DNA from 2 places in the Microbulbifer epialgicus genome. Region 1 is predicted to be linked to the other one. Evidence: predicted binding sites of a transcription regulator. Region 1 holds the regulator's gene; the other holds the start of a gene.

Region 1 (3,588 bases):
TTATCTGGTGAGCGCGACTGATTAAAAAGACAGTCTGGAGCTTCTGTCAGTCCATAACCCTCCTGGATCATCAGCCCCGTTTTGTTGGTAAATTCAGTGGCAATGTTTGCTGGAAATTTGTCTCCCCCCGTAAAGCACACACGAAGTGAGGTAAAGTCCTCACGCCTGGCATTTGGGTTGCGCTCCATAGCGATAAATAACGCCGGTACCATCACCAGGATAGTTGGCCGGCTACGCCGTAATATCGAAAGAATTTCTTCACCGTCAAAACTGTGTGGAATGACCACCGTCGCTCCTACTGAAAACGCTGCCAAGGCCGTTGAAAGTGATCCAACATGTGCGATTGGGCCTCCAGGCAGGACAGTGTCGTCCGGTGATAAATCCAGCGCAGCGGCAAAACTCGCCACAATGGACCCAAAAGAAAGCAAGCTATGGATGACACCTTTTGGCTTACCTGTACTACCTGAAGTAAAAAATAGAAATGCGGAGTCATTTATGTCCGCTACAGGTAAGTCAGTAATTTTCCCCTTGCTTTCCACCAAGTCTTCAACGCGTCTTGCATTTTCAATTACACCACCAAAAGAAAGAACACCTTTTTTCAATTTACTGATAAATTTACTTGCCCAAATATCCTCGCCACGTTCAGCACTCACACTCAACGCTACTGCGCCACTCACTTCAAGGGCATAGTCAATCTCAGGTAATGTATATCGATAGTTCAATGGAACTACAACCAAACCAATTTTCAAGCATGCGAGATAAAAGATAAGAGTCTCGCCTCGATTGGGCATCAAAGATGCGATTCGATCACTTTCCTGTAACCCCATTGCGGCCAAGCCCAGTGCAAAAGCATCAATATCCCGCTGTAATTGTCGCCAGGTCCATATTTGATTTCCAGATACAAGTGCCGTCTCATCTGGCCTACTTTCCAGAGCAGATAATAAGAGGTCTGTTAAACTAGCAAGTCTCGATAATTGGGGACCGAAAATAGGCAAAGTTAGGTTTCCTGAAATGGGCTACGGGCTGCCTCGTAAGTTAGAGAGGTTGAAATGGGGGGAAGCCTAAAAACACTAATTGAATTACTTTTAGTTATTCCCTAGTACGCATATATTTCATAATCAAGTCCGCTGTCTCTTCGACAGTATCGACGATATGGAACAAGTCCAGATCACTAGCATCAATACAATTGCGCTCAAGCACAGTGTTTACCAACCAGTCATAAAGCCCCGTCCAGTAGCGTTTACCCACCAGCACTATTGGAAAACGCCGCACCTTTTGCGTTTGTACCAAGGTTAGTGCTTCAAACAGCTCATCCAGTGTTCCGTAGCCTCCAGGTAATCCTACAAAGCCTACGGCATGCTTAACGAACATAAATTTACGAACAAAAAAGTATCGGAAATTTAAACTGATATCCTGGTAAGGGTTCGCTGTTTGCTCGAATGGCAGCTCAATATTTAGCCCAATTGAAGTGCCGGGTTGATCGAAAGCGCCTCGATTGCAGGCCTCCATCAGTCCCGGACCTCCACCAGTAATAACCGGGACACCTTCCGCCGCCAACAGCTCTCCCAACTTTACCCCCTGTTGATATTCCGGACTGTCCTCGGTAAATCTCGCCCCCCCAAAAACGGTTACCGCCCCACTGAGCGGCACCAAACGCTCTATTCCATCGACCAATTCAGACTGTATGCGTAGAACTCGCCAGGCCTCTGGCATTTTTACATCTAGCATTATTCTTTTCCCTCGCTGTCAGGTCTTTCAACTATCGTCTTCATGCCTTGTTTTCATAAACAATGTAGCAGCTTATGAAGAGAGAGGGAGTGAGGATTGCGTGAACCTTAATTCTGTATATAATCCCAGCAACTGTATATAAATACAGAAAAACTAGGTAACTCTATGACCAATCTCACCGCACGTCAGACTCAAGTTTTAGAACTGATCAAAGCCTATCTGGACGATACAGGCTATCCTCCGACCCGAGCAGAGATCGCTCAAGAGCTGGGTTTCCGTTCGCCAAATGCCGCTGAAGAGCACCTGAAAGCACTAGCGCGAAAAGGGGCTATTGAGATGGTCGCTGGCGCCTCCAGGGGAATTCGCATTCCCGACCATCAATCGGGCTTGCCGATTGTCGGGCGCGTGGCGGCGGGCAGCCCCATTCTGGCAGCTGAGCATATCGAAGATTATTGCGACCTCCCCGCCAGCTTCTTCCACCCCCCAGCAGACTACCTGTTGCGCGTACATGGTATGAGTATGCGTGACGCAGGTATTTTGGATGGCGATCTTCTCGCAGTACAGAAAACCGAGCAAGTCAGGAATGGCCAGATTGTCGTAGCTCGTATTGACGAAGAGGTAACCGTGAAACGCTTTCGCCGAAAAGGCAATCAGGCAACTGTGCAACTACTGCCAGAAAATGAAGATTTTGAAACCATCCAGGTGGATATGCGGGACAAGAATTTTGTCATCGAGGGGCTGGCGGTAGGTGTCATTCGCCAGACCCCTTAACTACCCAACCAATAGCCCCCGGCTAAAACAACAACAGCGGCCTTTGGCCGCTGTTGTTTCAAATCTGCGTTAACCTTTCAATTAGTGAATCGTGTGATTAACCGGCATTGACTCATCTTCTTCCTCAAAGTACCCGGGCTCCAGATCATTCAAATTCTGTACTGCCTCAATACCAGCTTCCAGCATTGCACGGGCCACGGCCACTTTATGTTTTCTCAGAAACTGGAGACTCTCGGCTGAGAAATGAATACTCACCAGAGGGTCCTCCTTGTGGCCGGCACGGCGCAATGCCACGTCGCCATTGGCCAGCTCGATAATTTCAAAAGTTTCTGAGGACATTCGATTTTCCTTCACGGCACATCAGTTTGCGCCAAGTGTACCACAGGCTTTTTAAAAGTATCAGTGGGCGCAAACTACAAGGAAGAAACTACGCAGGTATCCGGTTCAACACTCTTCCAAATTGGCGCGCTGCCGATGTACCAACTCACTCAGGGCCGCATGCCATTCCTGTAGCACTTCAGCAGAAACAACCAAAGGTACGGGACTGGCAACATTGTGCAGAGGGATAAGGTTGGCCCCTTTGCGTATGGGCTCTGGACTCGGGGAAAGGCTTAGTAACCGGCTCCAGATCAACAGCAGCTGGCTCAGCCAGGTATCAGACTCAGAGCCCAACTGCTGTAGCTCCTTAACTTCATTGCTGGCCCGCCCCTGAGCCTCTAGGCTGTCTGCGATGATCTGCAGGGATTCAGGCTCAATATCCAGCTGCAATTGATGGGACAATTCAGCGAGGAAAGCCTTGTAGGCTTTCCAGAGCTGCAATATTACCCCTTCCTCCAGCGCAGTCCTTTGCAGTGGCGTTTCACAGGTCATCTGCAACAACAGCTGGGCTTTGCGCAAGGCTGAAGCAACCTGGCCAGTATAGGGGTTACTCATTTACTTCTTTGCAGCCGCTTTCTTACGTACAGGTTTACGTTTCGCCGTAGTAGCCTTGCCAGCTTCAACCTGCCAACCACCATCTCGATAGAAGGCTCGCCAACCAGTCGCTTTGCCCTCTTCTTCAGACTGTACATATTGTTCCTGTGTCTTGCG
Region 2 (3,588 bases), on a different contig from region 1:
CCAGTAATACCGGAGCCACGTTAGATTTGCTTCTTCAAAATAGATTACGGTTTTCCAGGCTCGCGATCTACAACGGCTGCAATTTAGCCATAGCCACCACCAGCCATTTACTGCCGGCATCGTCGAAATTCACCTGTACCCGCGCGCGTGGGCCATTGCCCTCAAACTGCACTACGGTGCCCTCACCGAATCTGGCATGCTCCACTCGCCCTCCCAGGGCGAGCGGTGGCAAATCATCAAAGTCCGGGGCCGGATCGGAAAACTGACCCACTTTGCCATAGTCCGCCTGGTATAGCGGCCGGGAAATCTCAGTCTTGAGGCGCACTTCGTGCACCAAATTAGCTGGAATTTCACCAATAAACCGTGAGGGGCTGTTATAGGTCTCGCTGCCAAACAGGCGGCGGTTTTCCGCGTAGGTGATATACAGTTTGCGCATGGCGCGGGTAATTCCCACGTAGCAGAGTCGGCGCTCCTCCTCCATGCGACCGGGCTCCTGCGCGGACATCTTGTGGGGAAACAGGTTTTCCTCCACACCCGCCATAAACACCAGGGGAAACTCCAGGCCTTTGGCGGAGTGCAGGGTCATCAGCTGGACGGCATCTTCAAACTCATCCGCCTGGCCTTCGCCAGCATCGAGGGCGGCGCTGTCGAGGAACTGGTTAAGAAGAGGGATTTCCTCCTCATCTTCCTCCCCTTCGGGTAGGTCCACACCAGAGAAAGCGCGACAGGCAGTCACCAGTTCCTGCAAGTTCTCCACCCGTGTTTGGCCTTTCTCGCCTTTCTCTTTGCCGTGAAACTCCAGCAAACCGCTGTTTTCGATCACATCCTCAGCGATAGCATCCAGGTCTTTGTCTTCTGCATTCGCTGCCAGCTGGTTAATCAGGTCCAGGAAGCTCTGCAAGGCATTGCCGGCGCGAGCAGCCAATACCCGTTGCTGCAACATCAGCTTGGCCGCCTGCCACAGGGAACAGCCCTGCTCCCGGGCATAAGAACGCACCATCTCTACAGTGCGCGCGCCGATGCCACGGGTGGGCGTATTCACCACCCGCTCAAACGCAGTGTCATCATCGCGGTTGGTAATCAGGCGTAGATAAGACAGGGCATTCTTGATTTCCAGGCGCTCGTAGAAACGCTGGCCGCCATAGATACGGTAGGGCACCTGCTCGCGCAAAAGTCCCTCTTCAAGTACCCGGGATTGTGCGTTGGAGCGGTAGAGGATGGCGATGCTGTCGCGGCGGTTGCCATCGCGCACCCAGTCATTGATGCGCTCGACAATAAAGCGCGACTCATCCTGTTCGTTGTAGGCCGCATAGACGGCGATGGGCTCACCCTCTTCGCCCTTGGTCCACAACTCCTTACCCAGGCGACCGCTGTTATTGGCGATCACCGCGTTGGCCGCATTCAAAATGGTGGAGGTGGAGCGGTAGTTTTGCTCCAGGCGCACCGTCTGGACTTCTTTCAGATCTGTAGAAAAGTGCTGAATATTCTCGATCTTGGCACCTCGCCAGCCGTAAATGGACTGGTCATCGTCACCCACAGCCGTGATATGGCACTGTTCACCAGCAAGCAGGCGCAACCAGGCGTATTGAATCGTGTTGGTATCCTGGAACTCATCCACCAGAATAAAGGGGAAGCGCCGGCGGTAATGGGCGAGAATAGCGTCGTTATTCAACCAGAGTTCATGGGCGCGCAGTAACAGCTCACCAAAATCCACCAATCCACCGCGCTGGCAAGCCTCTTCATAGGCAAAGTAGATTCGCACCAAGGTCTGCAACCAGGGGTCGGCGCCAGCATTGATATATTGCGGACGCAGGCCTTCATCTTTCTGCGCACCGATCCACCACTGGGTTTCCCGTGGCGGCCACTTTTTATCATCCAGCCCCAGATCCGCCTGTACCCGCTTGATCAGGCGCAGCTGGTCGTCGGAATCCAGGATCTGGAAGTTTTGCGGCAACTTGGCTTCTTGCCAGTGGGCTTTAAGTAGGCGATGGGCCAGACCGTGGAAGGTACCCACCCACATGCCAAAGGTATTCACCCCCAGCAACTCTTCGATACGGGCGCGCATCTCGCGGGCCGCCTTGTTGGTAAAGGTCACCGCCATGATGGAGTAGGGCGAGGCGCCCTCCACCTGCATCAGCCAAGCGATGCGGTGCACCAGCACCCGGGTCTTACCCGAACCGGCACCGGCCAAAACCAATTGATTGCCGGGCGCGGCTGCTACTGCTTCGCGCTGGGCGTCGTTGAGGGGGTCTAAAATCTGAGATACGTCCATGGGCGATGATTGTACCAGAGCTGCTGTGCGAGACCTGTGTAAATAAACAGCATTTTGCCCATCCTGACAACGCAAAGCCGCTCGCCAGCGGAAGACACAGCAGCTACACTGCGCCATTCGGCATTGCGAAGGTAGTCCTGTGAAACCAGCGGAAGTCACGCAAAAAATCAGCGAACAGCTGTCGTCCATGCGCAAATCTGAGCGCAAGGTGGCGGAGTATATCCTCGCCAACCCGGATGAAATTATTCATATGCGTATTGTCGACCTGGCCACCGAGGCCCAGGTAAGTGAGCCCACGGTAGTGCGCTTCTGTCGCGCAGTAGGCTGCTCGGGCTTTCAAGAGTTCAAGCTGAACCTGGCCCAGCAGCTGGCCTCCAGCCCCAGTTTTGGCCAGATTGCAGTAACCGAAACCGACACCATTGCTGAATACAAGCGCAAAGTATTCGATTCCACTGTGGATACATTGTTAAAGGTACGCGACAGGATTGACGACCGCGCACTGGAAGCCGCAGTAACCGCCATGGCCGCCTCTAAGCGGGTAGAGTTCTTCGGCTTTGGTGCCTCCGGTGCTGTCGCTGCCGATGCTCAGCACAAATTCTTTCGCCTGCAACTGGCTACCGCTGCACACTCCGACCATCACATCCAAAATATGTCGGCTATGTCGATGCAACCAGGGGATGTTGTGGTGGCTATCTCCCAGAGTGGACGTACCAAAGCACTGTTACGCTCCATGAGCATGGCAAAAGAGCAGGGCGCTCTGGTAGTGGGACTGGCCCCAAGTGGCTCTCCGGTAGCCCAGCAGGCGAGTATTCCATTGGAGGTGGATGTAGAAGAGGACATCGAGATCTACACGCCACTGTCCTCGCGAATTGCCCACCTGGTGGTAATTGATGTACTCGCGATTGGCGTAGCCCAGCGTAAAGGACCACAGTTGCAAGAACACTTGCTAAAGCTTAAACAGGGCCTTTACACCCTTCGTGAGGACAAGCACTGAGAGCATGCGGGCGCCCTCATAACGAAAAGATTAACCGTAGACATCGCATTAATTGCTTCCCACAGCAGCCGATGCACTGCCATCGGCCAACAGAAATTTATTGCTCCAGCACTACTAACTATCCCGTAAATACTGCAATACAAAACTAAACTGCTTGGCATCCCCAATAAAGACACTCGGCTCTCGGTGGCGACCAGCTGATGGTGGATTAAGGATGGTCTTAGCCGCATCTCCCTAGAGGATTACGCCATCGCAATGATGATGAACTGGAGTAACCTCAACATATTCAGCAGCGTGTTTCAGTGGCTTACTAATGGACTCT

What was found. The regulator LexA, encoded in region 1, represses DNA repair genes until DNA is damaged. The targets are predictions, from matches to a motif close to ACTGTNTNTANANACAGT.
Region 2: a site for LexA is predicted at 2,306-2,323, ahead of uvrD (DNA helicase II). Genes of this name have one in related genera too.

What each region holds. Positions count from the first base shown of each region.
Region 1 covers NZ_JBGMEK010000030.1:29,822-33,409, reverse strand. Annotated here, with positions in the region: gene ACCI49_RS13735 (class I adenylate-forming enzyme family protein) at 1-995, opposite strand, end outside; gene ACCI49_RS13730 (LOG family protein) at 1,090-1,728, opposite strand; gene lexA (transcriptional repressor LexA) at 1,894-2,499, shown strand; gene ACCI49_RS13720 (hypothetical protein) at 2,581-2,838, opposite strand; gene ACCI49_RS13715 (DUF6586 family protein) at 2,944-3,432, opposite strand; gene topA (type I DNA topoisomerase) at 3,433-3,588, opposite strand, start outside.
Region 2 covers NZ_JBGMEK010000008.1:14,784-18,371, reverse strand. Annotated here, with positions in the region: gene uvrD (DNA helicase II) at 68-2,272, opposite strand; gene hexR (transcriptional regulator HexR) at 2,412-3,266, shown strand.